DNA from 4 places in the Pseudomonas sp. GW821-FHT11G12 genome. Region 1 is predicted to be linked to each of the others. Evidence: predicted binding sites of a transcription regulator. Region 1 holds the regulator's gene; each other region holds the start of a gene.
The links. Region 1 encodes FliA, which starts transcription of late flagellar genes. Its sites were predicted from a motif close to CTAAAGTTTNNNNNNNNNNNGCCGNTAA; they were not measured.
Positions count from the first base shown of each region.

Region 2: a site for FliA is predicted at 2,575-2,602, ahead of AC1RR7_RS28910 (methyl-accepting chemotaxis protein). Genes of this name have one in related genera too.
Region 3: a site for FliA is predicted at 5,207-5,234, ahead of AC1RR7_RS13055 (methyl-accepting chemotaxis protein). Genes of this name have one in related genera too.
Region 4: a site for FliA is predicted at 3,346-3,373, ahead of motA (flagellar motor stator protein MotA). Genes of this name have one in related genera too.

Region 1 is NZ_JBXARH010000012.1:105,755-113,531, reverse strand. Features, by position in the region: gene AC1RR7_RS27915 (chemotaxis protein CheA) at 1-1,448, opposite strand, end outside; gene AC1RR7_RS27910 (protein phosphatase CheZ) at 1,502-2,290, opposite strand; gene AC1RR7_RS27905 (chemotaxis response regulator CheY) at 2,308-2,679, opposite strand; gene fliA (RNA polymerase sigma factor FliA) at 2,847-3,587, opposite strand; gene fleN (flagellar synthesis regulator FleN) at 3,584-4,414, opposite strand; gene flhF (flagellar biosynthesis GTPase FlhF) at 4,528-5,868, opposite strand; gene flhA (flagellar biosynthesis protein FlhA) at 5,880-7,777, opposite strand, start outside.
Region 2 is NZ_JBXARH010000013.1:95,118-102,894, forward strand. Features, by position in the region: gene AC1RR7_RS28895 (methyltransferase) at 1-675, shown strand, start outside; yybP-ykoY riboswitch at 715-839, shown strand; gene AC1RR7_RS28900 (TMEM165/GDT1 family protein) at 927-1,511, shown strand; gene AC1RR7_RS28905 (M48 family metallopeptidase) at 1,556-2,374, opposite strand; gene AC1RR7_RS28910 (methyl-accepting chemotaxis protein) at 2,638-4,779, shown strand; gene AC1RR7_RS28915 (SOS response-associated peptidase) at 4,784-5,407, opposite strand; gene AC1RR7_RS28920 (putative signal transducing protein) at 5,444-5,704, opposite strand; gene AC1RR7_RS28925 (CPXCG motif-containing cysteine-rich protein) at 5,714-5,896, opposite strand; gene AC1RR7_RS28930 (1-acyl-sn-glycerol-3-phosphate acyltransferase) at 6,039-7,202, shown strand; gene AC1RR7_RS28935 (hypothetical protein) at 7,252-7,530, opposite strand; gene AC1RR7_RS28940 (hypothetical protein) at 7,724-7,777, shown strand, end outside.
Region 3 is NZ_JBXARH010000003.1:385,978-393,754, forward strand. Features, by position in the region: gene hutU (urocanate hydratase) at 1-816, opposite strand, end outside; gene AC1RR7_RS13030 (HutD/Ves family protein) at 1,311-1,880, opposite strand; gene hutC (histidine utilization transcriptional repressor HutC) at 1,903-2,613, opposite strand; gene AC1RR7_RS13040 (formimidoylglutamate deiminase) at 2,759-4,123, shown strand; gene AC1RR7_RS13045 (lipocalin family protein) at 4,172-4,741, opposite strand; gene AC1RR7_RS13050 (hypothetical protein) at 4,773-5,027, opposite strand; gene AC1RR7_RS13055 (methyl-accepting chemotaxis protein) at 5,311-7,203, shown strand; gene AC1RR7_RS13060 (DUF924 family protein) at 7,266-7,777, opposite strand, start outside.
Region 4 is NZ_JBXARH010000003.1:200,517-208,293, forward strand. Features, by position in the region: gene rsgA (small ribosomal subunit biogenesis GTPase RsgA) at 1-220, shown strand, start outside; gene dinD (DNA damage-inducible protein D) at 325-1,176, opposite strand; gene motB (flagellar motor protein MotB) at 1,343-2,422, opposite strand; gene motA (flagellar motor stator protein MotA) at 2,426-3,277, opposite strand; gene AC1RR7_RS12265 (HDOD domain-containing protein) at 3,444-4,982, shown strand; gene AC1RR7_RS12270 (rhodanese-like domain-containing protein) at 5,022-5,837, shown strand; gene asd (archaetidylserine decarboxylase) at 5,856-6,716, shown strand; gene AC1RR7_RS12280 (lectin OAA family protein) at 6,777-7,178, opposite strand; gene AC1RR7_RS12285 (cyclic-di-GMP receptor FimW-related protein) at 7,401-7,777, shown strand, end outside.

The DNA of each region.
Region 1 (7,777 bases):
ACCAAGTGGACCAGCGGGTCGGCCAGAGCCTCGACGAGGTTCTTGTCGAGGTCGGTCTCTTCGCCCACCAGTTCCAGGTTGATCTCTTTCTTGAGCTGACGCGCCAGATCGCGAACCAGACGCGGGAAGCGGCCGAAGACTTTCTTGATCGGCTGCATCCGGGTCTTCATTACCGCGGTCTGCAAGTCGGCGGTGACCACGTCGAGGTTCGACACGGCCTTCTGCATCGATTCGTCGCCGCTGTTCAGGCCCAGGCGCACCAGACGGTTACGCACCAGTACCAGCTCGCCGACCATGTTCATGATTTCGTCGAGACGTGCGGTGTCCACACGAACGGTGGTTTCGGCTTCGCTCGCCGGTTTTTCCGGTGGCGGAGTCGCCGGCGCACGGGCCGGAGCCGGTGCAGCAGCGGCGGCTGGCTTGGCCGGTTCGGCTTTAGGCTCAGGCGCTTTTGCAGCAGGTTTTGCCGCAGCGGCCGGGGCCTTGGCGGCAGGTGCTGCAACAGCAGAAGCATTGCCGGCCGTCACCACGGCACCGGTGGCGACGTCAGTGAACTTGCCTTTGCCATGCAGATCGTCGAGCAGCGATTCGAACTCATGGTCGCTGATCAGATCGCTACCGGCCGCAGCCGCTGCCGGAGCAGCAGATGCAGGCACCGACGCAATCGCCGATTCCAGCGCATCGACGGCAAAGTTGCCCTTGCCGTGCAACTGATCGAGCAAGGCTTCGAATTCGTCGTCGGTGATGTCGGAGCTGTCGCCCGCCGCCGGAGCAGCCGGTGCAGCGGCTGTCGGTGCCACGGCGTCGGCCGCGAACTGGCCCTTGCCGTGCAACTGGTCGAGCAGCGACTCGAATTCGGCGTCGGTGATTTCATCACTGGCTGCCTCATCGGAAGCAGGCGCAGCGGCAGCCGCCGGGGCTTCAGCTTCGGCCTTGACGGCGTTCAGCGAGTCCAGCAACTGTTCAAATTCGTTATCGGTGATATCGCCCGAATCGCCTTCGACGACCAGTTCTTCGATCATCTCGGCAACAGGCGAAGCCGGGGCTTCATCCGCCGATTGCGGTTCAGCCAGACGCGCCAGGGCGGCCAGCAGTTCCGGGGTTGCGGCAGTAATCGGGCTGCGATCGCGGACTTCGCTGAACATGCTGTTCACCGCGTCCAGCGCTTCGAGCACCACGTCCATCAGTTCTGCATCTACGCGACGCTCACCCTTGCGCAGGATGTCGAACACGTTTTCGGCGATGTGACAGCACTCCACCAGCTCATTGAGCTGAAGGAAGCCGGCGCCCCCTTTTACAGTGTGGAAACCGCGAAAAATTGCGTTGAGCAGATCTGCGTCATCCGGACGGCTTTCCAGCTCGACCAGTTGTTCGGACAGTTGCTCAAGAATCTCGCCGGCCTCAACCAGGAAATCCTGAAGGATCTCTTCATCGGCGCCGAAGCTCATTAGGGGGTGCTCCTACAGGTCTAAAAACCCAAAAAACCTATAATTCCAAAACTCTAGAATCCAAGGCTGGATAACAAATCGTCCACATCGTCCTGACCGGACACAACGTCTTCTCGTTTATCGGCATGAATCTGCGGACCTTCACCCTGCGAGAGATGTTTTTGTGGATCTTTTTCAGCGAGCATCGCCGCACGGTCATGTTCGATGCCCGCAAAGCGGTCCACCTGACTGGCCATGAGCACGAGTTTGAGCAGATTGCTTTCGACTTCGGTGACCAACTGGGTCACGCGCTTGATCACCTGACCTGTGAGGTCCTGGTAATCCTGGGCCAGCAGAATGTCGTTGAGGTTGCTCGACACCGCGCGGTTGTCCGCGCTGCTGCGTGCCAGAAAACCGTCGACCCGACGCGCCAGCTCGCGGAACTCTTCAGCCCCGACTTCACGGCGCATGAAACGTCCCCAGTCGGCACTCAACGCCTGGGCTTCGTCAGCCAGGCCATTGACCACCGGCGTGGCGCTTTCCACCAGGTCCATGGTGCGGTTGGCCGCCGCTTCAGTCAGCTTGACCACATAGCCCAGACGCTCGGTCGCATCAGTGATCTGCGATACTTCCTCGGCCTGCGGCATATGCGGGTCGATCTGGAAGTTGACGATTGCACTGTGCAGTTCGCGCGTGAGCTTGCCCACTTCCTGGTACAGGCCACGGTCACGGGTCTGATTGAGCTCATGGATCAGTTGCACAGCGTCGCCGAACCTGCCTTTTTCAAGGCTTTCGACCAGTTCGACCGCGTGTTTTTTCAGAGTCGACTCGAAGTCGCCCTGTGAAGATTCGTTATGCTCCATAGCTCCCCCGCGCGTCATCAGCCGATGCGTTCGAAAATCTTCTCGATTTTTTCTTTCAGCGCCTGAGCCGTGAAAGGTTTGACCACGTAGCCGTTAACGCCGGCCTGGGCCGCTTCGATGATCTGCTCGCGCTTGGCTTCAGCGGTCACCATCAGCACTGGCAGGTGCTTGAGTTTTTCATCGGCGCGCACGTGACGCAGCAGGTCGATACCGGTCATGCCAGGCATGTTCCAGTCGGTCACCAGAAAGTCGATGCTGCCGCTGTTGAGCACCGGAATGGCAGTGGTGCCATCGTCGGCTTCAACGGTGTTGGTGAACCCAAGGTCACGCAACAGGTTCTTGATGATCCGCCGCATCGTTGAGAAGTCATCAACGATGAGGATTTTCATGTCTTTGTTCAATTCGACCTCCAAGCAGTCTTAAACGCGCCCAGCACCTGGACGCGCCATTTCAATCAATCCGGCAAAGCACTCGATGACTGTCTGGAGCACAACAGAGCAAGACCGGTGCCGTTCACCACCGCACCAGCCTCGTTCGCAGCGTCCCCACACTGCCTTCAGCGCGCTCGCCACTCCCCCAAACGCCCCCGCAAGCGGGCCGCGCACTGGCTGTGTAACTGGCTGACCCGCGATTCACTGACGCCAAGGACTTCACCGATTTCCTTGAGGTTCAGCTCTTCGTCGTAGTACAGCGCCAACACCAGTCGCTCACGCTCCGGCAAATTGGCAATCGCGTCCGCCAACGCAGCCTGGAAGCGCTCATCTTCCAGATCGCGCGACGGCTCAAGATGAGCACTTGCGCCATCCTCGTGCAGCCCTTCGTGTTCGCCGTCCTGCAACAGGTCGTCGAAACTGAACAGTCGGCTGCCCAGGGTGTCGTTCAAAATCCCGTAGTAATCGTCGAGACTCAATTGGAGTTCGGCCGCAACCTCGTGATCTTTAGCGTCACGGCCGGTTTTAGCTTCAATCGAGCGAATCGCGTCGCTGACCATACGGGTGTTGCGGTGAACCGAGCGCGGTGCCCAGTCCCCCTTGCGTACTTCATCGAGCATGGCGCCGCGGATCCGGATGCCCGCGTACGTTTCGAAACTGGCGCCTTTGCTGGCGTCGTATTTGGTCGAGACTTCGAGCAGGCCGATCATCCCGGCCTGGATCAGGTCTTCGACCTGCACACTGGCCGGCAATCGCGCCAGCAAGTGGTAAGCAATGCGTTTGACCAGTGGCGCGTAACGCTCGATCAGCTCGTACTGCGCGTCACGTGCCGACTTCTTGTAGAAATTCATACCGCTGGCGGTCATAGCACAGGTCCTGCCGTTTGCTGCACGAGGCGCTCGACGAAAAATTCGAGGTGGCCGCGCGGATTGGCGGGCAGCGGCCAGGTGTCGACCTTTTGCGCGATCGCCTTGAACGCCAGTGCGCACTTGGAACGCGGGAAGGCTTCATAGACCGCACGCTGCTTCTGCACCGCCTTGCGCACGCTTTCGTCGTAAGGCACCGCACCGACGTATTGTAGGGCGACGTCGAGGAAGCGATCCGTGACCTTGGTCAACTTGGCGAACAGATTGCGACCTTCCTGCGGGCTCTGGGCCATGTTGGCCAGGACGCGGAAGCGGTTCATGCCGTAATCGCGGTTGAGCAGTTTGATCAGCGCGTAGGCGTCGGTGATCGAGGTCGGCTCGTCGCAGACCACCAGCAACACTTCTTGCGCAGCGCGAACAAAACTGACTACCGAGTCACCAATACCCGCAGCGGTGTCGATCACCAGTACGTCGAGATTGTCGCCGATGTCGCTGAACGCCTGAATCAGACCGGCATGCTGGGCCGGGCTCAGGTGAACCATGCTCTGCGTGCCGGAAGCGGCCGGCACGATGCGGATCCCGCCGGGGCCTTGCAACAGCACGTCGCGCAGCTCGCAGCGGCCCTCGATCACATCGGCCAGGGTACGTTTGGGCGTGAGGCCCAGCAGAACGTCGACGTTCGCCAGACCCAGGTCGGCGTCCAGCAGCATGACCCGACGGCCAAGCTCTGCCAGCGCCAGGGACAAGTTCACTGACACGTTAGTCTTGCCGACGCCACCTTTGCCGCCGGTCACCGCGATCACCTGTACGGGATGCATGCTGCCCATGTTATTTCTTTACCTTGTCTTGCATAGACGGAGGCCACATTACTGGCTGCGCGTTCACAACCGGAACAATGCATGGCAGACCATCGATGTAGGTACAAAAACTGTTCATTACCTCAGCCAACCTGCTTGGTGGGACTGTGGTAGATATCAGCGAACATGTCAGCCATGGCTTCTTCGCTGGGTTCTTCCTGCATTTGCACACTGACGGCGCGGCTGACCAATTGATGACGGCGCGGCAGATGCAGATCATCCGGAATCCGTGGGCCGTCGGTCAGGTAGGCGACCGGCAGTTCATGACTGATCGCCAGGCTCAGCACTTCGCCAAGGCTGGCCGTCTCATCCAGTTTAGTCAGGATGCACCCGGCGAGCCCGCAACGCTTGTAACTGTGATAAGCGGCGGTTAGAACCTGTTTCTGGCTGGTGGTTGCCAGTACCAGATAATTTTTCGACCGAATGCCACGACCGGCCAGGCTTTCCAGCTGCATGCGCAGTGCCGGATCGCTGGCCTGCAGGCCGGCGGTATCGATCAGCACCACGCGTTTGCGCAGCAGTGGATCCAGCGCCTGCACCAGGGACTGGCCCGGGTCGACGTGGGTCACCGACACATTGAGGATCCGGCCCAGGGTTTTCAACTGTTCCTGAGCACCGATGCGGAAGCTGTCCATGCTCACCAGCGCAATGTTCTGCGCGCCGTACTTGAGCACGTAACGGGCGGCCAGTTTGGCCAGGGTGGTGGTCTTGCCCATGCCGGCAGGACCGACCATGGCAATGATCCCGCCCTCTTCCAGCGGCTCGACTTCCGGGGTGGCGATCATCCGCGCCAGGTGCGCCAGCAACATGCGCCAGGCCTGACGAGGTTCTTCGATATCGCTGGTCAGCACCAGCAGGTCGCGGGACAACGGGCCGGACAAGCCGATGCGTTGCAGACGACGATAAAGGTTCGCCTGAGCCGGACGGCTGCCTTGCAGCTGATTCCAGGCCAGAGTGCCGAGCTGCACTTCCATCAGCTCGCGCAGACTGTTGAGTTCGAAACGCATCGAATCCAGCGCACGCGGATCAACGCCAGCGGCAGCCGGCGCAGGTGCCGGAGCTGGACGCGCCGGAGCAGCGTAAGTCGGTTCTGTCAGAGGCTCGGCAGCCGTCAGCGGCAGGCCGGCGGTCAATGGCAGACCGGAGAACAACTGGCGATTGGTGTTGCCGTCGGCCTCACCACGCATGCTCAACTCGGCCTGGGCGGTGACGATGCGCGACTGGGTCTTGCGCAGCTCGTCTTCGAGTTCCATGTTCGGAACCCGTGGCGCCAGCGCCGACAATTTGTAATCCAGCGCCGCCGTCAGCTCGACGCCGCCGGCAATGCGGCGGTTGCCAATGATGGCGGCATCAGCGCCCAGCTCATCACGAACCAGCTTCATGGCCTGACGCATATCGGCGGCGAAAAAACGCTTAACTTGCATAAACCACTACCTCAGCCGTTGGGCCCTACTGTCGCAACGATGGTCACTTGCTTGTTGTCCGGAATTTCCTGGTAGGCCAGCACATGCAGTCCAGGGACTGCCAGGCGGCCAAAGCGCGAGAGCATCGCGCGAACCGGGCCTGCTACCAACAGGATCACCGGCTGACCTTGCATTTCCTGACGCTGCGCCGCTTCGATGAGCGAACGCTGCAGCTTCTCGGCCATGCTTGGCTCCAGCAGAACGCCCTCTTCCGAGCCTTGTCCTGCCTTCTGCAGACTATTGAGCAATATTTGTTCCAACCTTGGCTCCAGCGTGATAACTGGCAGCTCCGACTCAGTCCCTACAATGCTTTGGACGATGGCGCGAGAAACGCCGACCCGCACAGCGGCCACCAAAGCGGCGGTATCTTGACTCTTGGCGGCATTGTTGGCGATGGCTTCGGCAATGCTGCGGATGTCGCGCACCGGCACGTGTTCGGCCAGCAGTGCTTGCAGCACCTTGAGCAGTTGCGACAGCGACACCACACCCGGCACCAGCTCTTCCGCCAGTTTTGGCGAGCTCTTGGCCAGCAATTGCATGAGTTGCTGCACTTCTTCGTGGCCGATCAGCTCACTGGAGTGCTTGTACAGAATCTGGTTCAAGTGCGTGGCGACCACGGTACTGGCGTCCACTACGGTGTAACCGAGCGATTGTGCCTGGGCACGCTGGCTGACTTCGATCCACACCGCCTCCAGGCCGAAAGCCGGATCTTTGGCGGTAATACCATTGAGCGTGCCGTAGACCTGCCCCGGGTTGATCGCCAGTTCGCGATCCGGGTAGATCTCGGCTTCGGCCAGGATCACGCCCATCAGGGTCAGGCGATAGGCACTCGGCGCCAGGTCGAGGTTGTCGCGGATGTGCACGGTCGGCATCAGGAAGCCCAGATCCTGCGAGAGCTTCTTGCGCACGCCCTTGATCCGCGCCAGCAATTGCCCGCCCTGGTTGCGGTCCACCAGCGGAATCAGGCGATAACCGACTTCCAGGCCGATCATGTCGATTGGCGTCACGTCGTCCCAGCCCAGCTCCTTGGTTTCCATGGCGCGGGCCGGCGAAGGCAGCAGCTCCTGCTGACGCTGAACCTCTTGCAGCGCCTGCACCTTGGCGACGTTCTGCTTTTTCCAGAACAGGTACGCGCCACCAGCCGCCAGGGCCGCCATGCTCAGGAAGGAGAAGTGCGGCATGCCCGGCACCAGGCCCATGACCGCCATCAGACCGGCCGCCACCGCCAGCGCTTTCGGCGAGGCGAACATCTGGCGATTGATCTGCTTGCCCATGTCTTCCGAACCGGAAGCACGGGTCACCATGATTGCTGCCGCTGTAGATAACAACAGTGATGGCAATTGCGCCACTAAACCGTCACCGATGGTCAGCAGGGCGTAAACCTTGCCGGCGTCGGCGAAGGTCATGTTGTGCTGGAAGATACCGACGGCCATGCCGCCGATCAGGTTGATGAACAGAATCAGCAGGCCGGCGATGGCGTCACCGCGAACGAACTTGCTGGCACCGTCCATCGAACCGTAGAACTCAGCCTCTTGGGCGACTTCGGAACGACGGGCCTTGGCCTGGTTCTGGTCGATCAGACCGGCGTTGAGGTCGGCGTCGATTGCCATTTGTTTGCCGGGCATCGCATCGAGTGTGAAACGCGCGCTCACCTCGGAAATCCGCCCGGCACCCTTGGTGACCACGACGAAGTTGATGATCATCAAAATCGCGAAGACCACGATACCGACCACGTAGTTACCGCCGATCACCACCTCACCGAAGGCCTGGATCACCTTACCGGCAGCGGCGTGGCCGTCCTGACCGTGGAGCATCACCACCCGCGTCGACGCCACGTTCAGCGCCAGCCGCAACAGCGTCGCCACCAGCA
Region 2 (7,777 bases), on a different contig from region 1:
GAAGGTGCCTCCAAGCAACTCAACCCGTTCGGCAAGCCGCGCAAGCTCGACAGCGCGCGTCATTGCCAACTCTGGCAAGTGACGGTGGCCAACGCTCCAGAAGCCAAATCCCTGGAAAGCCTGGCGCAGACTTATGAGCTGCCACTGGCCGAAGGCCCGCTGAAAGTCATCAGCCTGCCGGGCGTCTTCAGCCATGGCCGACTGGATCGCGGCAGCGCCCTGCTGCTGGAGCATCTGGACAAACTGCCGAGCGGTCATCTGCTGGACTTCGGTTGCGGTGCCGGTGTGCTTGGCGCGGCGGTCAAACGTCGCTACCCGCACAATCAGGTCACTCTGCTGGACGTTGACGCCTTCGCTGCCGCCAGCAGTCGCCTGACACTGGCAGCCAACGGTCTGGAAGCCGACGTGTTGACCGGCGACGGAATCGACGCCGCACCGATGGGATTGAACGCAATTCTGAGCAACCCGCCGTTCCATGTCGGCGTACATACCGACTATTTCGCCACAGAAAACTTGCTGCGAAAAGCAGCCAAACATCTGAAAAACGGCGGCGAACTGCGCCTGGTAGCGAACAGCTTCCTGAAGTACCAGCCGCTGATCGAAGAGCATCTTGGCGTGTGTGCGATCAAGGCCGAAGGCAATGGTTTCCGGATTTACCGGGCCAAGCGCGGCTGAAAATTAGCACTTGCCGAATGGATTCTGCCTAGGCAGAATCCGCTCCGTCCTAGGGGAGTAGTCTCCCACGAGCGCCATGCTCGTCCGGCATACGTCAACATACTTGATCCTCAGATCATGGCGTATGCGACCCAAGCGTCCGCAGCAGACGGATCGCAGGGTTTGACAAGACCTATGACACGCACACCTTACCCGGGGCGGGAAGGCTGTACGTGTCATAGCCGTGTCGACCCGCCCCTTAGGAAATCCTGATGCTGGACTCGTTACTCGTTCCCACCGCAATCGTTGCCTTGGCCGAAATCGGCGACAAGACGCAACTGCTCGCGCTGATTCTCGCCGCTCGCTTTCGCAAACCCTGGCCGATCATTGCCGGTATCGTCGCTGCGACCCTGGCCAACCACGCGGCAGCCGGTGCGGTAGGCGCCTGGTTCGGCAGCTTCTTCTCCGATGCGGTCCTGCACTGGATTCTCGCCGCGAGCTTCACCGCCACCGCCCTGTGGACGCTGGTGCCGGACAAGATGGACGACGATGAAGCCAGCACCGCCCGCAAGTTCGGACCGTTCCTGACCACCCTGATCGCATTCTTCCTCGCGGAAATCGGCGACAAGACCCAGATCGCCACCGTGATGCTGGCCGCGCAATACCCGGAACTGTGGCTGGTGATCATCGGCACTACGCTCGGCATGTTGATTGCCAACGTACCGGTGGTTCTGGCGGGTAACTTTGCCGCAGACAAATTGCCATTGACCCTGATCCGTCGCCTCGCGGCTTCGGCGTTCATGATTCTGGCAATCGTCGCGGTGTACAAGGCGATGCAGAGCAGCGGCTGGGTCTGATCCGGCAGATCGCTCCCACACTCAGTGCGGGAGCGATCATTGCTTCAGGACTTTGGCGCTTTTTCGTAAAGCGGCATGACCTTCGGAATGGCCGCCTGCAACGAGGCGATCCGGCTGGAGGATGCCGGGTGAGTACTCATGAACTCTGGCGGCGCACCTTCGGACGCCTTGCTCATCTTGTTCCACAAGGTGATCGCGGCGTTCGGGTTGTAGCCGGCGCGAGCGGCCAGTTCCAGGCCGATCAGGTCGGCTTCGTTTTCGTTGGCACGGCTGTTGGGCAGCGTCATCCCGTAGTTGGCCACGGTGTCGGCCAGCGCCAGGCTGTCCTGACCCAGACCGAGCAACGCACCGGCGCCCTGCTTGGCCATCTCGATGCCATAGGCCTTGGACATTGCTTCACGACCGTGCTCGCGCAGGGCGTGGGCGATTTCATGACCCATGACCGCGGCGATTTCATCGTCGGTCAGTTTCAGGCTGTCGATCAGCCCGGTGTAGAAAATGATCTTGCCGCCAGGGCCGCAGTTGGCGTTGAGCTCGTCACTCTTGATCAGGTTCACTTCCCACTGCCATTGCGCGGCATCCGGACGGAAGTTCGGCGCCTGGGCGATCAGACGGTTGGCAATCGCCTGAACCCGCTTGGCTTCGTTGCTGGTCTTGTCCAGCACACCTTTGCTGGACGCCTCGCCAACGGTCTTCTGATAGGACTGGGCATACATCTGGTCGACCTCTTGCGAGGACAGCATGCTGAACATGTACTGCTTGCGCTCCACGCCCACGGCACCGCCGCTGGTGGTGTTGACCGACTGACAACCGGCCAGCAACAGCGCCGCGCTCAGTGCACTTACAACCAAAGTCTTGTTCATTCAAAAGCTCCCTGAAAACATGCCGCGTATCCTAGGCGGGTAATTGTATCGACGCCAGATACAACAGACGTGATGCACCTGTTTTCAGAAGACACTGCTCGTCCCTGTAGGAAAAAATTCACATCCGCCGACAAGCCCTCTACAACTGCGTCGCGCACTGATCCATTTGCGACATCCACCGTCAATTGCTCGCACTTCGCCTCATGGCGCAATAGTGGCTGCCGATACAGCAGCGCAGATGTCCTCTTGCGTGCGGAGCTTCCATGAAATTCAAGTCGATCCAGTTTTCCGTGGCGGCCCTGGCCGGCGCCATCGTTCTCAGCGTGGTGGCTGCGTTGGTGCTGTATGCGCTGTTTTCCGGCGCCCGCACCCAGGAGATGGTTCAACAACGAACCCAGGCCCAGTTCGAGCAAGTCATCGAACAACGCCTGACCTCGCTGGCACAGACCCAGGTCAGCCAGATCCAGCGCGAGCTGGAAGCGCCGCTGCTGATTGCCGGCGGACTGGTGCGGGTCAACGCCCTGCTCGGCACGCCCGGCGCCGATGGTCAGCCACGACTGACCGTCAGCCGCGAGCAACTGATCAGCCTGATCAAGGAAAACGTCGAGAAGAACCCGAAGATTCTCGGCACCTACATCGGCTGGGAAAAGAACGCACTGGACCACAATGACGCGGCTTACGTCGGCACCAGCGTGGTCGGCATCGACGCCGCCAACGGGCGCTTCCTGCCGTGGTGGTTCCGCAACGAAGACGGCACCCTCGGCCTGGACAAACTGGTGGACGTCGACGACCAGAAAGTCCTGTCCACCGGCGTGCGCGCCAGCGAGTACTACCTGTGCTCGAAAGAAACCAGGAAATCCTGCGTGATCGATCCGGCGCCCTACAAGGTCGGCGACAAGATCGTCATGCTCGCGTCCTTCATTGAACCGATCATGCTCAACGGCGCGTTCCAGGGCATCGTCGGCGCCGACCTGTCGGTGAACTTCATTCAGGAAATGCTCCTGGGCGCGAACCAGAAACTGTACAGCGGCGCCGGGCAAATGGCCCTGATCGGCGGCAACGGCCGGATCGTTGCCTACACCAAGGACCCGAGCAAATTCGGCGAGAAGGTCAGCGACATCCTCGACGCCCAACAGATTGCCAACATGGCCAATCTCAAGCGCGGCGAAGTGACCTACACCGTCAATAAGGATTCGGGCCGGATCGAACTGTACCTGCCATTCGGCATCGGCCAGACCGACGCACGCTGGACGCTGATGCTGCAACTGCCGCTCAACGCAGTGATGGCCGACCTGCAGAAACTCCAGGGTGACCTCGACGCCCAGCGCAAATCCGACACCTTCGGCATGGCCATGGTCGGCCTGATCATCGCCGGCCTCGGTTTGCTGGTGATCTGGCTGGTGGGCCACGGCATCGCCCGACCGCTGAAGCAAATGGTGACCATGCTCGATGACATCGCCCAGGGCGAAGGCGACCTGACCCGTCGCTTGAGCAGTGATCGCAAAGACGAACTTGGCTCAATCGCCAAAGGCTTCAATACCTTCCTCGCGAAGCTGCAGGCGATGATCACGCAGGTGGTGTCGTCGGTACAAAGTGTCAGCGATTCCTCGGAGCACACGGCGGACATCGCGATCCGCACCAATATCGGCATACAGAAGCAGATGGCCGAGATTGATCAGGTCGCCACCGCGGTGCAGGAAATGACCGCCACCGCCCAGGACGTGGCGCGCAACGCGACCCAGGCGGCGCAAGCCGCCAGCCATGCCGATCAGGCCGCCAGCCAAGGCATGCAGATCGTGCGCGACACGTCGAATTCGATTGGCGTGCTGGCTGTGGAAATCAGCAAGGCGGTGGACGTGGTGCAGACGCTGGCCAAGGACAGCGAAAACATCAACGCGATCCTCATCGCCATTCGCGGGATCGCCGAGCAGACCAACCTGCTGGCCCTCAACGCGGCCATCGAGGCCGCCCGTGCCGGTGAGCAGGGTCGCGGATTTGCCGTGGTGGCCGACGAGGTGCGCAACCTGGCGCAGAAGACCCAGAAAGCCACCGAAGAAATCCAGAGCATGATCCAGCAACTGCAACAAGGCACCCGCGACGTGGTGCGGGTCATGGAAGACAGCCAGAACCGCACCGACGAAAGCGTGCAGCACGCGGCCAAGGCAGCCGAAGCGCTGGAGACCATCACCCAGGCGGTGTCGGTGATCAACGACATGAACACCCAGATCGCCAGCGCCGCCGAGGAACAGAGCGCGGTGGCCGACGACATCAACCGCAACGTGATCAACATCGGTCAGGTGGCGAATGAAGTGGCGGGTGGTGCGGACGAGTCGAGTTCGGCGAGTGCGGACCTGACCAAACTGGCGGAGCAGCAGCGGCGGTTGATCAATCAGTTCAAGGTCTGATCAATCAGGCCGGAGTCAAACACTCCGGCCCGTTGAGCTTCGGATCATTGACCATGTTCGCCAGCACCCGCTCGCGCAAGGCGGCGGGTTCACTGGCGAGCAGGCCTTGCAGGACATGCAGCGGCGTCTCGGGATCGAGCCATGCCGCCTGCCCCGCCTCATCGAGAATCAACGGCCGGCGCTGACTGGCCGCCGGTTGAGTGATCACCGCAGTGCTGAGCCAGACCTGCTCCTGCACCGGATACGCCTCCCAGATCGCCGCAAAAAACAGTGAAGAACCTTCCCCTGGCGTCAGCCAGTACGGACGCTTGCGCGTGGTGCCGCGCCATTCGTAGAAACCGTTGGCCGGCAGCAGGCAACGGCGCAGGCGCAGGGCTTCGCGAAACATCGGTTGTTCGGCGACGGTTTCGGCCCGGGCATGGGCCGGGGTACGCGACAGATCGGTCAGCCACGGCGGCGTCAGCCCCCAACGGGCGCGGGCCAGCGTGCGCTGGCCATCGGCTTCGGCGCGCAGCATCAATACCGAATCGTTGGGGGAAATGTTCCACTGCGCCAACTGATCGGCGGGAAAACCTGGCAGCGCCGCGAAGTCGCGGTTCCAGCGAAACAGGGCATAACGTCCACACATGGGGCAGCACGACTCAAGAATAAAACGAACGTCAGCCTAACAGACCAGCGTACCGGGGAAGCTCTCCGGTTCATCGCCGGGTAGCGGCAGCGCGGCATTGTACGCGCTGATCAGTTCGCGGGCGTATTCGGCCTGATCGTTCTCGACCGACAGCCCGAGCAGCCCGAAGATCGGCAACTCGCCCGTGCCACCGAGCAAATCGCGCCCGACCAGATGCGCCTCGATGCCTTCGCTGGCGAGCATGCCCTTGAGCATCTCGCCTTCCATCAGGTTTTCCGGCTCGTAGATTCGCTGCATGGGCGCACCTCACTCGTTTTCGCTGAAGACTTCCAGAAACCAGTCCTGACCATCGACCTGCAGGACAAAGGTGATCGGCCGGCAACACACCTGACAGTCTTCGATATAGGTCTGATCGCCCCCCGACAGATCCACGGACGTCTCGACCTCTTCACCACAATACGGACATTCATATACTGCGCTTTCCAGCATCGCGGTCTCCCGGGTGACTTGTGCGTATAATCGCCGGTCTATTTGCAGGGCTATTTTTGTCTGGCTACTTTTTCAGACCGTGCCCCGTTGGTTTTCGATCAAAACCTTTACTTACCCTAGCCGTTTCCAACAAGAGAGCATGATGGGCGAATTCGATGCCATCCGACCTTACGACGACAGCGAAGTACCTGCGGTACTGGCAAGACTGCTCGGCGACAAGGCGTTTCTAGATATCCTCACCCACTTCCGCTTCCCGCGTTTCGCCGGTGCCTTCGGCTGGATGCTCAAACCACTTATAGCCCATCGGCTGCGTCGTGAGTTCGCCGACGTGACGTCGGTGGCCACTTTGCAGGACAAGGTCGAGTTCTACGTCGACCACACCATCGAGCGCGCCACCGACGGCGTGACCTACACCGGTGTCGAGCAATTCAAGTCCGGCAGCGCTTATCTGTTCATCGCCAACCACCGCGACATCGTGATGGATCCGGCTTTCGTCAACTATGCGGTGTACCACGCCGGCCTGCCGACCCCGCGCATCGCAATTGGCGACAACCTGCTGCAAAAACCTTTCGTCAGCGACCTGATGCGCCTGAACAAGAGCTTCATCGTTCACCGTTCGATCACCGGGCGCCGCGAGAAAATGGCCGCTTATCAACTGCTGTCGGCCTACATCAACCACTCGATCCGCAACGATTGCGCCTCGATCTGGATCGCCCAGGCCGAAGGCCGTGCGAAGGACGGCGACGACCGTACCGAGTCGGCGATCCTCAAGATGTTCCACATGAGCCGCAAGGACGAGCCGTTCGGCGAGGTTATCCAGTCGCTGAACCTGACCCCGGTGTCGATCAGCTACGAATACGATCCGTGCGACCAGGCCAAGGCCCGTGAGCTGTACATCCGCGCCACCACCGGCACCTACAGCAAGGCGCCGGGCGAAGATGACGTGAGCATCGCCAAGGGCATCACCGGCTACAAGGGTCGGGTGCACGTGAACTTTGCCGCGCCGATCACCGAGCTGTTCGAAGACACCAAGCAATTGGCAGTCGAGATGGACAAGCAGATTCTCGGCGGCTACCGGTTGTTCCCGGTGCATTACCTGGCGTACGCGCAGTGGGCGGATGCTGATCCGCAACTGAATGTGCCGAAGGCTGCCGAGGTGTTCGGTGCCGAGGAGCTGGCCAAGGCTCAGGAAGAATGGCAGAACCGGTTGGACACCTGCCCTGAGGAGCACCGTCCATATCTGGTGCTGCAATACGCGACGCCGGTGCGCAATCAGTACCGGGTCAAGGCTGGTTTGCCGCTGTAAGCGGTTTCGGCCGGATACAAAAACGGCGCCTTCGGGCGCCGTTTTTCGTTCAGTAGCGGGTACTGATCCAGGACACCAGTAACGCCAGGCCCAGACAGGCAAAGCCGAAGCGGTAGAAGAAGCGATTCATGCGCAGGGTCGCCCAATCCAGCACTGGCTCCTGATCGGGCCGGCTTTGACGCTGGGCCGCGATACTGGCCATCGCTCGTTGTTCACGGCGACGGGTCGCGTGCAGCAGCCAACTGCCCGGGAAAGCCAACAGCAGGGCCAGCAGGTTGATCAGTTTGGCGGGATGGGCGGTAAACAGCGTCATCAAGTGCAGCGACATCACAGACCTCAATCTAAACCGGAATGGCGAACGCCAGACCGACGACCGCGGCGCGGATTCTACCGAAACCCTCCCCCGCAGCCCTACCCTTTACGACAAATAACGCAGCAATCGACCGATGGCTGTCCTGTGTCACGGCATCGTCATTTGTTTCGGCCACCCTGCGCGCCTCGAAACGTAAACGGAATGCGACATGCTTCACGCTGAAAACCAGGATCGCCTGTACCTCATCTCCCCGTCCGACGAA
Region 3 (7,777 bases), on a different contig from region 1:
CGGATCGTGGGCGCTGGTCTGGTCGGTGACCATGTCCGGGCGCACGCCGCGACGAACCAGTTCCGGGAGGATTTCTGCAGCGTTGCCCAGCAGCGCGATGGAGATCGCCTTGCCTTCTTTGGTGTACTTCTCAATGCGTGCCAGGGCGTCGTCGAGGTCTTTGGCCTGCTCGTCGACGTAACGGCTTTTCAGGCGGAAATCGATGCTCACCTGCTGGCATTCAATGTTCAGCGAGCAGGCACCGGCCAGGGTCGCGGCCAGCGGCTGAGCGCCACCCATGCCGCCGAGGCCGGCGGTCAGGACCCAGCGGCCCTTGAGGTTGGAGTTGTAATGCTGGCGACCGGCTTCGACGAAGGTTTCGTAGGTGCCCTGGACGATGCCCTGGCTGCCGATGTAGATCCAGCTGCCGGCGGTCATCTGGCCGTACATGGCCAGGCCCTTGGCGTCGAGTTCGTTGAAGTGTTCCCAGGTCGCCCAGTGCGGCACCAGGTTGGAGTTGGCGATCAGTACGCGCGGCGCATTGCTGTGGGTCTTGAACACGCCGACCGGTTTGCCGGACTGCACCAGCAGGGTTTCGTCGTCGTTCAGGTTGGTCAGGCTTTCGACGATCTTGTCGTAGCACTCCCAGTTGCGCGCAGCGCGGCCGATGCCACCGTAAACCACCAGTTCTTTCGGGTTCTCGGCCACTTCCGGGTCGAGGTTGTTCATCAGCATGCGCAGCGGCGCTTCGGTCAGCCAGCTCTTGGCGGTCAGCTTGTTGCCGCGGGCAGCGCGGATTTCGACATTGCGGAATTTTGTAGGCTTATTGTCAGTCACGAAAAAGACTCCTCAGCGATCAATTCAAACCAACCCTGGCGATGGGCAAGCGGCTTGTGCGCTTCAATGCGCGACAAGCGAATCAGGGACGCTGCGGAGAACCTCTAACGACTCATACGCATACGTCTTTACTTGTACATACAAGCATATGCAATCGAGCGGCCAACTTGTTGGAGGGCTGTTCAACAAAAATGCCGGGCATGGCTGGAGGACGCCTGAATCAAGGGTTGTGGCGTGTATGAATTTTTTCGCGGGGTTGGTTTGAGCAAGCGGGAGGCTGGTTCATGAGCGTGGTTTTGCGCCACGCTGGGGCGTTCGGTAACAAGTTGGTGCGCTGAGGGAAACAGGAATTGAAATGCGAATGTGGCGAGGGAGCTTGCTCCCGCTGGAGACCGAAGGGCTCCCGGTTCTGGCGAATACCAGACCGGGGCCGCTTCGCAGCCCAGCGGGAGCAAGCTCCCTCGCCACAATGTGTTTTCACATGCGCAGATGTATCAGTGTGCAGTCAGTTCGATCACACAGCAGCCCGCGTTGACGGCGATTTCCACCAGACCGGTGTTACCGTCCAGTTGCAGGCAATCATGCCGGCCGAGTTGCGAAGCGCTGTCACCGACCGTCACTTCCAGCAACTCGCTGACGCTGAAGACGAGAACGGTGCCGGCGGAGCTGAAGAATCGTTGCTCGCCATCCAGCCACTGCAAACGCGCGCTGTAACGCTGCGGTGCGTAGATCAGGTTGAAATCGCGGATCGCGCCGCCGAGCAAGGTGCAGGACACCTGGCTTTCGCCGCTGAAGGCAAACGGGTCGAGGGGTAACAGCGGCCGAGTGTCATCACCGTCGACACACAAGGTCATGCCGTCGCCCTGCAACACCGTGATCACCCGCTGATAACCGGTGAACGTCGAGAAGCCGCCGGATTCGGCGATGTCGGCAATCGACAGACGCCAGCCGAAACCGTCGAGACCGGCACCGGCGTCACGGGTGATTTCCTCGGTGCTGCCGCCGCCATTTTTCCACGGCATGCGCGGGTAGCCTTCGGCGCGTAGAACCTTCAACTCGCTCATTTATGCTCTCTATTTATGCTTTTTATTTATGAAACCGACCTTCCAGACGATGACGGGAACCGGGGTGGATCAGGCGCGCTGCCGTCACCGGCTGACGGCCCGACCAGGTGCGACGGCGGATCAGCAGGCACGGCTCGCCTTTTTCGATCTGCAGCAATTTGCATTCGGTCGGCTCGGCGAGGATCGCTTCGACCACATGCTCGCCTTCGGTCAGCGGCGCAACCTGGTTGAGGTAGGCGTAAGGCGTTTGCAGGGTGAAATCCTGCTTGAGGTATTCCGGAGCGACCAGCGCGTTGACGAAGCGGTCTTCGATCTGCACCGGAATATCGTTTTCGTAATGCACGATCAGCGAGTGGAACACCTTCTGCCCTTCGCGCATGTCCAGCGCCAGGGCGCGCTCGGAACCGGCGGCCTCTTCTTCCAGGGTGATCACCTGGCAGGTGTGGCGATGGCCACGGGAGGCGATTTCGTCGGCGATGTTGTGCACCTCGAACAGCGCGGACTGGCTCTTCGGTTCGGCGACGAACGTGCCGACGCCCTGCATGCGCACCAAGAGGCCGTCGGCGGTCATTTCCCGCAGCGCTCGGTTGATGGTCATGCGGCTGAAGCCCAACTGGCTGACCAGCTCGCTTTCCGACGGCACGCGGTAATGCGGCGGCCAGTTACCACTGTCGATCTGCTGGGTGATCATCTGTTTGACGCGGGCGTACAAGGGCGCCGGACTGTCGCCCATGTTCGCGGCCAACGGAGAGACTGGAGGCGGAGTCGGCACGGTGGATCCCTGTTCATTGGATAAGGTTGCTAGCTTGCCGGAGTTTACCGGGCAGGCAAACGTCTGTATATGTATATACAAATAACACACGATGGGGTGCTGAACCATGTCCGCCTTCTTTGCCGAACGCGCGCTGCTGCCTAACGGATGGGCCAACAATGTACGTCTCGAGGTCAGCGCCGAAGGCGTATTGACCCGAATCCAGGCCGATTCCACCGCAGAAGGCGCCGAACGGCTGAGCGGTCCGCTGCTGCCGGGGATGCCGAATCTGCACTCCCACGCGTTCCAGCGAGCGATGGCCGGGCTGGCAGAAGTGGCCGGCAATCCCAATGACAGTTTCTGGACCTGGCGCGATCTGATGTACCGGCTCGTCGGAAAAATCAGCCCGGACCAGCTCGGCGTGATCGCCCGCCAGCTGTACATCGAAATGCTCAAGGCCGGTTACACCTCGGTCGCCGAATTCCATTACGTCCACCACGATCACAACGGTCAGCCATATGCCGATCCGGCCGAGCTAGCGTTGCGTATCAGCCAGGCCGCGAGCTCCGCCGGCATCGGCCTGACGCTGTTGCCGGTGCTCTACAGCCACAGCGGGTTCGGTGGCCAGACACCGAACGAAGGCCAGCGTCGCTTCATCAACAGCACCGAAAATTACCTGAAGCTGCAATCGCGCCTGCAACCGCTGCTGGCTCAGGAAAAGGCTCAGTCGCTGGGATTGTGTTTCCACTCGTTGCGCGCGGTCACCCCACAGCAGGTCAGCGAAGTGCTGGCGGCCAGCGACAAGCAATGCCCGGTGCACATCCACATCGCCGAACAGCAAAAGGAAGTCGACGACTGCCTGAGCTGGAGCGGTCGTCGTCCGCTGCAATGGCTGTACGAGAACACCGACGTCGATCAGCGCTGGTGCCTGGTGCACGCGACCCACGCCAATCCGGAAGAAGTCACGCTGATGGCTAAGAGTCGCGCCATCGCCGGCCTGTGCCTGACCACCGAAGCCAACCTCGGCGACGGGATTTTCCCGGCGGTGGATTTCCTGGCTCAGGGCGGACGCATGGGTATCGGCTCCGACAGCCATGTGTCGTTGAGCGTGGTGGAAGAATTGCGTTGGCTGGAATACGGCCAGCGTCTTCGCGATCAACGACGCAACCGTTTGTACGGCGCGGATCAACCGATGGTCGGCCGCACCTTGTATGACGCGGCGCTGGACGGTGGTGCTCAGGCGCTGGGCCAGCCGATCGGTGCACTGGAAGTCGGCAAACGCGCCGACTGGATTGTGCTCGATGGCAGCGATCCGTATCTGACCACGGCCAGCGGTGACGGGATCCTCAACCGCTGGCTGTTTGCCGGTGGCGACCGTCAGGTGCGTGACGTGCTGGTCAACGGTCAGTGGGTCGTTCGTGACGGGCGACATGCCGGGGAGGAGGACAGCAATCGCGCCTTCACCCAGGTCCTGCGAGACCTTTTGGGCTGACACAAAAAAACCTGTGGAGGGCAACCTCCACAGGTTTTTTGTTGCGCGTCAGTTGGACGTCTTGGCCATCTGTTGATCCGATGCGCGCCAGATCAACCGCGTGGTGTCATAACCCTGCTGACGCGCCTTGCTCAGCAGTTCTTCGCGCACCACACCGTTGACGGTCGGCGTGCGGGACAACAGCCACAGGTAACGTCGGCTCGGGTCGCCAACAATGGCGGTCTTGTAGTCGTCACTGACGTACAGCACCCAGTATTGACCCTTCGCCGAACCCGGAATCAGCCGCGAGAACCAGGTATCAAACTCGACCCACAACTTGTCGGTCTTGCCCGGCACCTGTGGATAAGCCGTGCCCTTGACCTCTTCCCACTGCCAGTCCTTGGTCAGGCAACGGTTGAACACGCCGAGGTTGCCGTCAGGCTGGAGGCTGTAGCGGGCTTCGGATTGCGCACAGTTGCGCTGGAAATACATCGGCAGCCGCGCCAACTCGTACCAGGTGCCCTGGTAACGCTTGAGATTGACGCTGTGGACTGTCTTGGGCGCCAGCGGATCTTCACCGGTCGTGGCGCAGCCGGCCAATACCAGGCCGGCAAAAAGGACAAGCAATAACCGCTTCATTGTTTTTCTCCCGTGGGCGCGTAGCCCCGGTTTACTTCAGGCCTTGGCCGGAAAACATCAACACTTTGTCACCGGCGTACTGCACGCTGATAAAGCTGTTCTTGTCGCCCCAGGTGCAACTGGACATGCCGAGCGCGCCCGAGCAATCGGTGGGCTTGCCGAGCAGCGTCTCCACTTCGGCCTTGGCCATCCCGGCCGAGAGCTTCGAGTAGTTTTCCTGATTGACCTTGCTGCATGCGGCCAACAGCACGCAAAACGACAGAAGGGCGATAGATCGCAGCGACATGGTGTAACTCCTGGAACGGAAGGGGGATGGCATGGCGCCAACCAGAAGCTTAGAAGAGAAAACCCCTGTCTGGTTCCCTGGGCACATGGCTATTTGTTAGCCCGCTCGTCCGGCTTTCATCAGCAAATCAGACACTTTGTAGGGCTATTGAGCATTTCGTCGCCTTTCGCAAAAGTCGCCTAATCTTTGGCGCGCCGCGGTCGAAATAAGAGCAGCGCAAAGCCCCAGAGTGTGGCAAATTGCCGCCCCCTTCTTGACCAGCCCCTTCGCGGTAGCTCACTTAATGACCAGAAACATGAAATTCAGCCACAAGATCTTGTTGGCTGCCGCCCTCGTGGTGGCCGTTGCGTTCGCCTGTTTCATTTTGTTCAACGACTATCGACAACGCGAAGCCCTGCAAACCAGCACCGAAGCGTCAATGCAGGAACTGGGCAGCCTGACCACCAGCAACATCCAGACCTGGCTGGAAAGCCGCATTCAATTGCTGCAATCGATGTCGCAGCAGGTTGTCGCCGACGGCAATGCCCCCGCCAGCCTTAAGCGCATCATCGACCTGCCCGCCTACACCGGCAATTTCCAGCTCAGCTATTTCGGCGGTGCCGACGGCGTGATGTTCTCGGTCCCGGCCGGCAACCGCGCACCGGATTACGACCCGCGCGCCCGTGGCTGGTACAAGGCCGCGAACAGCGCCCAGCAAACCATCGTCACCGAACCGTACATCGCCGCCTCGTCGGGCAAACTGGTGATTACCGTTGCCACCCCGGTGCAGCGCCAGGGCCAGATGATCGGTGTGGCCGGTGCCGACATCGATCTGTCGAGTGTCAGCGCAATCATCAACTCGCTGAACTTCGGCGGCCATGGCCACGCGTTCATCGTCAGTGCCGACGGCAAGATCCTGATCCACCCGGACAGCAAACTGGTACTCAAGACCCTGGCCGAGGCCTATCCCAACGGCGCACCGAAAGTCAGCCCGGGCCTGAAGGAAGTCGAGTTCGACGGCAAGACCCAACTGATCTCCTTCACCCGCGTCAACGGCGTACCGTCGGCCGACTGGTACGTGGGCCTGGTGCTGGACAAGGACACCGCGTTCTCGATGCTCAGCGAGTTCCGCACCTCGGCGCTGATCGCCATGATCATTGCCGTGGTGATCATCATCGCCCTGCTCGGCATGCTGATCCGCGTGCTGATGCAACCGCTGCTGACCATGGGCCGCGCCATGCATGACATCGCCGAAGGCGAAGGCGACCTGACCAAACGCCTGACCATCCACGGCCACGACGAATTCGGCGCGCTGGGCTTGTCGTTCAACCGCTTCGTCGAACGTATCCATACCTCGATCCGCGAAGTGTCCTCGGCCACTGGCCAGGTCAACGAAGTTGCCCTGCGCGTGGTCGCAGCGTCCAACTCGTCGATGTACAACTCTGACCAGCAGGCCTCGCGTACCAACAGCGTGGCCGCCGCGATCAATCAACTCGGCGCCGCCGCCCAGGAAATCGCCCAGAACGCCGCCCTCGCCTCGCAACACTCCAGCGACGCGCGCAGCCTGGCCGAAGACGGCCAGCAGGTTGTGGATAAAACCATCCACGCGATGCAGCAACTGTCGGCGAAGATCAGCGATTCCTGCGGCAACATCGAAACGCTGAACAGCAACACCGTGAACATCGGGCAGATTCTGGAAGTGATCACCAGCATCTCCCAACAGACCAACCTGCTGGCCCTCAACGCCGCCATCGAAGCGGCCCGTGCCGGCGAAGCCGGTCGCGGTTTCGCCGTGGTGGCCGACGAAGTCCGCAACCTGGCGCACCGCACCCAGGATTCGGCGCAGCAAGTGCAGAAAATGATCGAAGAGCTGCAGGTCGGCGCGCGTCAGGCGGTCGGCATCATGACCGAGAGCCAACGAGAGAGCGAAAGCAGCGTCGGCATCGCCAACCAGGCCGGCGAACGCTTGGGCAGCGTGACCCAGCGCATCGGCGAGATCGACGGCATGAACCAGTCGGTGGCGACGGCAACGGAAGAGCAGACGGCCGTGGTCGAGTCGATCAACGTCGACATCAACGAGATCAACACGCTGAACCAGGAAGGTGTGGAAAACTTGCAGGCGACGTTGCGCGCTTGTGCGGATCTTGAGCAGCAGGCTGCGCGGTTGAAGCAGTTGGTAGGCAGCTTCAGGATATAAGGCACTCTCACTGATCTCTTCGCGGGCCTTTCTGCGAAGAGGTCAGTCGTCTTGATGCTGATTCAGAAACTCGACCCCGGCTGCGAAAGAAACGCCAGCTCCTCAGCCGTAGACACCCGCCCCAACACCGCATTGCGATGCGGAAACCGCCCAAACCGCGCAATCACCCGCTGATGCCGCTCGGCATAATCCAGGTTGTCGGCAAACACCCCGCGCTCCGCCTCCGGCTGTTCGGCCACCAGTTCGATGAATCGCGAGACCGCTTCATTCTGCACCGCGAGGTTTTCGCAGTGTTCGAAGACGAGGTAGATGAAGAGTCGCTGGATCGGCTTCAACTGCCGATCGAAATCCGCCGCGATGCCTTGGGCAACCAGCTTCTGTGCCCGTAGATCACCAGAGAAAGCTTTGGGAGTATCGCGAAAGATCATTCGCGGGAGTTGATCGAGCAGCAGCACCACCGCCAGCCAACCTTCGGGACGTTGCGTCCACTCGGTCAATTCGCCAGCGAGGGCCTGATCGACAAAGACCCCGAAACGCTCACGCGCTTCGAGGTCCTGGCTGTCTTTCTTGCCGA
Region 4 (7,777 bases), on a different contig from region 1:
TATCCGCGAATTCGGCCTGGGCCACGTCAGCCGAGCCGACGTCGAGGCTGGCTTCATCGAGTTCGACGACCTGCTCGGCACCTGCCGCTTCCGCGACTGCAAGCACGACCGCGAGCCAGGATGCGCCCTGCTCAAGGCCCTGGAAGATGGCCGCGTGCAACAGCAGCGAATGAACAGCTACCGCTCGATCATCGCCAGCCTGCCTGAAAACGGCTACTGAACAAGATCGCCAGCAACGCTGACTTTGGGAATGTCCCAGCCAAACAAAAGCCGCAGTCATCTGCGGCTTTTGTTTGTGGATCCACTCCAGCGACCACCTCAATATCAGTCAGCCGGTAGCTTCGGCGCCTGCTTTGCGATGCTCCTTTCCTGTGATTTAACCCGACGTTCAAGCTTGCGAATATCCTCTTCCGCAGGGAGTTCCTCGGGTTTGATACCACGCTGGTCCAGCATGTCGCGCACGCTCAAATTGTTCTGGACATGCTCGCTCGCAATAGCCGACTCACCCTGTAAATCAACCTGAAGCACATTGTGATTGGTCATCTCAGTGGCAAGATTTTTCGCAGCAATAGTCAATGTAGGCAGAAAATCAGCAAGTGGCCGACTCTTGATGATGCCGTAGCGATCTTTCATCGCTTGAGTCGTTTTCCCACCGAAAAGCGCTGCATCTCCCCGGGAGCGGATACGAGCAAACCCCTCATCATCCACGCCACGTTCGTAAATATTCTGCGACAGTTCTTTTTCCGACTCGCGCAAGCGATCACGAGCATCAAAGCGGGCCAGCAGGCGCATCCGGTCTTCAATCAACTCTTGCTTGCGCGTTTGTAGCGCGAAATAGCTCTGAGCAAAGGCAATGGGCCGTTTACGCGGATCGCCATTCTGCGCAATCAAGTAACAGGCATAGCGCGTAAGCATGAAATCGTCGGTAGCTCGTTGCCCACCTTTGCCAATCTCGATCATTTTCGTAACGCCACGAAAATGATCGAGAGCATCCACACCGGTGGCTTCACACGAGGCTATTGCACGCTGGACAACGGTGAGAAAGTTTTCCCAACGTGCATAACCCAAAGGCTCCTGCAGTTCGCGAGCGAACCAGAACTCGATACCCTCGCCAGGCACCCGTTGCGCTAATTCGTCAAATTGCTGTTGCAGCAAAAAGATTGTCTGATTTTCCATCGTCACGACTCCCTGTGGTTCAGAAGGATTTGAATTCATTGCTGGCCATTTAAAGCAAAACACCCGTGTGCGCTGATCGGGGATTATCCGTGAGAGGCTGATCAAAAAAGCGCCCAGTCGTCGCCGGATACAAAAAAGCCGACATCACTGTCGGCTTTTTTGTGGGTCACTGTTTCGGCGCGGGCGCCGGTGCAGTGGCGGGTGCAGCGGGCGCCGGGGCTGGCGCCGCGCTGCCCGGCGCGGCTGGTTTCGGCGCCGCGTCGTCAAACAGGTTCAACCGTTCGCGCAGTTCGTGCGCCGGCACTGGCTGCTGATCCGCCGGCAAGGCGTTCGGGTCGACCGGTGTGGCCGGGGCCGCACCGTTCTGACCTTGATCTGCCGGTTTCGACGGTTCGGTACCTTGCGAACCTTCGATGGCCGCCTGGGCCTTCTTGGTCAGTACCACGATGTCGATGCGACGGTTGACCGGGTTGAACGGGTTCTCCTTGTCGAACAGCGCCGACGAGGCGTAACCCACGACCCGCGCCACTTGCCCGTCCGGATAACTACCCGCCACCAGCGCACGCCGGGCGGCGTTGGCACGGTTGGCCGAGAGCTCCCAGTTACCGAAGTCACCGGTGCCGGTGTACGGCTTGGCGTCGGTGTGGCCGCTGATGCTGATCTTGTTCGGCACCGCTTTGATGGTGTCGGCCATGGCCAGCAGGATGTCTTCGAAGTACGGCTTCAGGCGTGCAGAACCGGAGTCGAACATCGGACGGTTCTCGGCGTCCATGATCTGGATGCGCAAGCCGTTCGGCGTGATCTCGAACAGGATCTGATCCTTGAACTTCTGCAGCTGCGGATTCTCGTCGACCTTGTTCTGCAGTTCTTGCAGCAACAGTTCCAGACGTTCCTTCTCGACCTGCTCGGCCATGCCTTCAACCTGCTCGGTGTCGACCGTGACCTTGTCCGGTTGCGGCTGCGACTTCACTTCAGGGTTGAGGGTGTTTTCCGGCGCCAGGGTCGGCGTACCGCCCAGGTCGATGATGTACGGCGTGCCGCTCTCGGAGAAACCGACCGGGTCCTTGAAGTAACCGGCGATGGCGATCTTCTGTTCCGGGGTCGCGGTGGACAGCAGCCACAACACCAGGAAGAACGCCATCATCGCCGTCGCGAAGTCGGCGAAGGCGATCTTCCACGCCCCGCCGTGATGCCCGCCGGCGATGCGCTTGACGCGCTTGATGATTATCGGCTGGTTATTTTCCATGACTTAACGACCGCGAACGGCTTGTTCCAGCTCGGCAAAGCTTGGACGGTGAGCCGGGTACAGAACCTTGCGACCGAACTCGACAGCCAGCGATGGCGGCATGCCGGACGCCGAAGCTACCAGCGAGGCCTTGATGGCTTCGTAGACGTTCAGCTCTTCCTTGGCATCGTGCGCCAGGGAGTGCGCCAGCGGGCCGAAGAAACCGTATGCCGCGAGAATACCGAAGAAGGTACCCACGAGTGCCGCACCCACGTGCAAACCGATGGACTTCTGATCGCCTTCACCCAACGAGGCCATGGTCACCACGATACCCAGTACCGCCGCGACGATACCGAAACCCGGCATGGCGTCGGCGATGCCGTTCACCGCGTGGGACGGATGCTCGAGGTCTTCCTTGAGGCTGTACAGTTCCATGTCGAACAAGCCTTCCAGCTCGTGCGGCGCCATGTTGCCGGACGACATGATGCGCAGGTAATCGCAGATGAACGCGGTCATGCGTTCGTCTTTCAATACCGCCGGGTACTTGGCGAAGATCGGGCTCGCAGCGGCATCTTCGATGTCGCCCTCGATGGCCATCATGCCTTCACGGCGGCTCTTGTTGAGGATCTCGTAGATCAGGCCCAGCACTTCCAGATAGAACGTGTGGCTGAAACGCGAGCTGAACATGCTCAGGGATTTCTTGAGCACGTGCATCGTCATGTAACCGGGGTTGGCCTGGAGGAATGCTCCGAGTGCCGCACCACCGATGATCATCACCTCGAAAGGCTGGATCAGGGCGGCAATCTTGCCGTGGGAGAGCACGTATCCGCCGAGCACGCTCGCGAATACGACGATGATGCCGATAATTTTAGCCATAGGTAGAAAGTACTTATTTAAGTCGGGTTCAAGGTCATATTCGGAAGTTAAAAAATCTCTTCTTCTACTTATCGGCAAAACTGCGCCAGACTATAGCCAGTTCAGGCGAAAAGCCAATTTAGCCCATGCCGGGCGCGTCTACAGTCAGTGAAGATCTCGTCCAGACATGGCTAATGAAACGAACGTCCCACACGTAAAACCCACCACACTCGATGGCTGGGTGAAGCTGCTCGACGGCGTGCGCCTGCCGGTGCCGCAAGAAGCCCACGATCGTGTCTGCCGCGCCATCCGCGATAATCGCAGCTCGCTGCGCGACATCGCCGACCTGATGCAGGACAGCCCGGCGCTGGCGCTGAGCATCATTCGCGAAGCCAATCGCCACACCCAGGGCAGCATGACTGCACCGGCGGAAAACCTTGAGGTCGCGATCAATCGCCTTGGCCTCGCCCGCACCGAAGAACTGCTGGCTCGCCTGCCCGCCGAACCGCAGGCACAAATTCCCCAGGCCTTGCGCCAGATACAGATGATCAGCCAGCACGCCACGCAACAGGCCAACGGCTTTTTTGCCAGTCGCCTGGCGCGGCTGTGGCAGGACATTCATTGGGGCAGTCTGTTATTTCTGTCGCCGCTGTGGCCGCTGGCGCTGACCTTTCCCCAACTGCTCGAAGAGTGGGAAGTGCGGGTTATCCACAAGGGCGAATCGGCCCGCGACGTGGAAAAGCAATTGTTCGGCGTGCGCCTGCTGAAGATCGGTGAGGCGCTGGTCGAAGTCTGGCGATTGCCGATCTGGGTGCAGCAGGGCTATCGATTGCTGCTCACCGAGCAGCGCGAACTGGTCAAGGTTTTGCGCATCGCCCGCGATGTCGATCACCCGCTACGCCAGCAGAATCGCCTCGATGACGACCCGACCCTGCGCCACTGGCTCAATCAGCCGGCCAACACCGTGCTGCTGGCCAACGGCCTGGCGCTGTCGGCACAACAGGCCTGGGACAGTCCGCACAGCGAGCGCTGGCAATACCTGACCAGCCTCTATCTGCAAATCTCGATGGACGAGGTGCAACAACAGTTGCACCAGCAGGCCGCCAACAGCGCACGCCGGCATTCGATGCCGGATCTGTGGCACCCGGCGGTTTCCCTGTTGTGGCCGTGGGGCACCCATCGCCTGCCCGCCGGAATGCTGCCGGCCGCCGCACCCAATGCCGACGACCTCGCCAAGTGGCGCCGGCAATGCGCCGAACTGCTGGCCGAGCCGAGCCGTTTCACCAATGCCATGCACTTGACCATTGCCGCTCGCGACGCGCTGGTGGCCAGCGGCATGCGCCGGGTGATGATCCTGATGGCCGACCGCACGCAGTCCAGTCTGCGCGTGCATCAGATTTCCGGCCTGCCGAAGGAAGCCGCTGCGCTCAACTTCGTCGTCAGTCAAAGCACCGTGCTGCAACGCTTGCTCGCGCAGCAGGCACAAGTGCGGATCACCCCGGACAACAACGCCCAGTTTTCCGCCCTGCTGCCGCCCTCGCTGCGCACGCTGTTCCGAGGCGAACACCTGTTCCTGCGCTCGCTGGTCCACAACGGCCGCGTCATCATGATCGTGGTGGCCGACCAAGGTGGCGGGCCGTTCGCCGACATCACCGTGCAAGCCTTCGGCAAAACCGCGCAGTGCATCGAGAAAGCCCTGCACAGCTTTAGCCAGCGCGGCCAATGACAGCTACAATCCTTCCCCTTTGTGCTCTGGAGACCTCACATGTCTGACTTCTCTGGCCTGGCGCTGGTGATCGAGCCGAGCGACCTGCTCCCTCGCCTCGAAGCCCGCAACCTGATTCTGGTGGATCTGACCAGTGCCGCCCGCTATGCCGAGGGTCACATTCCCGGCGCACGCTTCGTCGATCCGAAGCGCACCCAGCTGGGCCAGGCACCGGCTCCGGGCCTGTTGCCGACAAAAGAAAAACTCGAAGAACTGTTTGGTGAACTGGGTCATCACAAGGACGCGGTCTACGTGGTCTATGACGAAGAAGGCGGTGGCTGGGCCGGACGTTTCATCTGGCTGCTCGACGTGATCGGTCACGACAAGTACCACTACCTCGACGGCGGCCTGCCGGCGTGGCTGGCGGAAGGCTCGCCGATGTCGATCCAGATCCCTCCTGTCGTCGGCGGTCCGGTAGCCCTGACCCTGCACGACGAACCGACCGCCACCCGCGAATACCTGCAAAGCCGCCTCGGTGCCGCCGACCTGGCGATCTGGGATGCTCGCGGGCCACTGGAATACTCCGGCGAGAAAGTGCTGGCGGCCAAGGGTGGACACATCCCCGGCGCAGTCAATTTCGAATGGACGGCAGGCATGGATCAGGCGCGCCAGCTGCGCATCCGCACCGACATGCCGCAGATCCTCGAAAGCCTCGGGATCACGAAAGACAAAGAAATCATTACTCACTGCCAGACCCATCACCGGTCCGGTTTCACTTATCTGGTGGCCAAATCCCTCGGTTATCCGCGGGTCAAGGGCTACGCCGGTTCCTGGGGCGAATGGGGCAATCACCCCGACACCCCCGTCGAGCTTTAAGGATTTTTAAGGACAGTCATGAAAGAGCGTTTGTTTATCATCAGCCAATACCTGCTGCCTCACCACTTGCTGTCGCGCCTGGCCGGCTGCATTGCCGAGTGCCGCGTGCGCTGGTTCAAGAATGCCTTCACCACCTGGTTCGCCAAGCGTTATCAGGTGGACATGTCGCTGGCGCTGGTTGAGGACGTGACCGCTTACGAGCACTTCAACGCCTTCTTCACCCGCGCTCTGAAAGACGGCGCCCGTCCTCTGGACGAGACACCGGGCGCGATCCTCAGCCCGGCCGACGGTGCGATCAGCCAGCTCGGCCCGATCGAACACGGTCGCATTTTCCAGGCTAAAGGCCACAGCTTCAGCGTGCTGGAACTGCTGGGTGGCGACGCGGCCAATGCTGCGCCGTTCATGGGCGGCGAATTCGCCACCGTTTACCTGTCGCCGAAGGACTACCACCGCGTGCACATGCCGCTGGCCGGCACCCTGCGCGAAATGGTCTACATCCCGGGCCGGATCTTCTCGGTCAACAAGACCACCGCTGAAAACGTCCCTGAGCTGTTCGCCCGCAACGAGCGCGTAGCGTGCATCTTCGACACCGAGCGCGGGCCGATGGCCGTGGTGCTGGTGGGCGCGATGATCGTGGCGTCGATTGAAACCGTGTGGGCCGGTCTGGTCACGCCACCGAAGCGCGAACTGAAAACCTTCCGCTACGACGAAGCCGCCCGTGCGCCGATTCATCTGGAAAAAGGTGCGGAACTGGGTCGCTTCAAGCTGGGTTCGACCGCGATCGTGCTGTTTGGCCCGGATCAGGTGAAATGGGTTGAAGAAATGAAAGCCGGCTCGCCGGTACAGATGGGCCAGGCCCTGGCATTGCCGAACGCCTGAACCTGTTGATCCGCCCTTTCGCACGTCTGCGAAGGGGCGGACACGACCTGGCTGGCGCCGTTACTCTATCTGCCCACGGAAGCCGATCGGCCCTTCGTTGGCGTAGGTATTGGTGCCGCTGAGGTTTTTCCCGCCGTCACTTGACGTGACACTCAACGCGATAACGTTCTGGTTATCCCGACCGCCGATCACCCATTTGCCACCTGGGTGCCACGGGGCATCGTTGCCACCCCACTGGTTCTCGACGTTGTACTGGTTCTGGCCAGTGCGCTGAGCCTTGAAGCCAATAGGGCCTTCGCCGGCGTAGGTCATGGTGCCGGTGAAGCTTTTGCCGCCGTCGCCGGACTTGATCTCGATCGCGACGACTTTCTGGTTGTCCCGCGCGCCCAGTACCCAGGTTCCACCCGGATGCCAGGGTGCCGAATTACCGCCCCATTGATTTGCCACTGCGTATTTAGACATGAACCTCATCTCCTTGAAGTTGTTCAGAGACCTGCCCGACGTGTGCGGCAAGCCATGCAACCGTGCGTTTCCGATCGCACGCCAAAGAGCCTAGTAGCGCCTGCCGAAATGGCACCAAGCCAGCAGACCAACGGTAAAAAAGCCTGACAAACGCCTGCGAAACAGACCACAACTGCTAGAGTTTTTGGCATCGTCCTATTCGCCGCCGGAGCGGGTCACGGCATGAGTGAGCCTCGATCCCAACCACCACTGAGCGCCCCGACGCCGACTCAGTTGCGCCTGTCGTTCTGTGAAGCGACTCCGCGCGATCTCAAACGCTGGATCGCCGGCCTGCCGAAAGCCAACATCGGCGAAACCGCGCGCCAGCTTTATCAGGGCCTTGGCGAACTCAATCAATTGCTGACGCCCAGTGACAATCGTCTGCATCTGCTGGAACTGCTGCGGCCCGAGGTGTACTTCGTCTGCCAGCACCTTGAGCGGCACTTTCTGCATCAGGCGATCATGCTCGATGAGCGTTCACGCAAGATCAGCAACCTGTGCCAGGCGCTGCAAAGCCAACTGGCCATCGGTTACAAACAGATCGTTCTGCGGATCGCGCC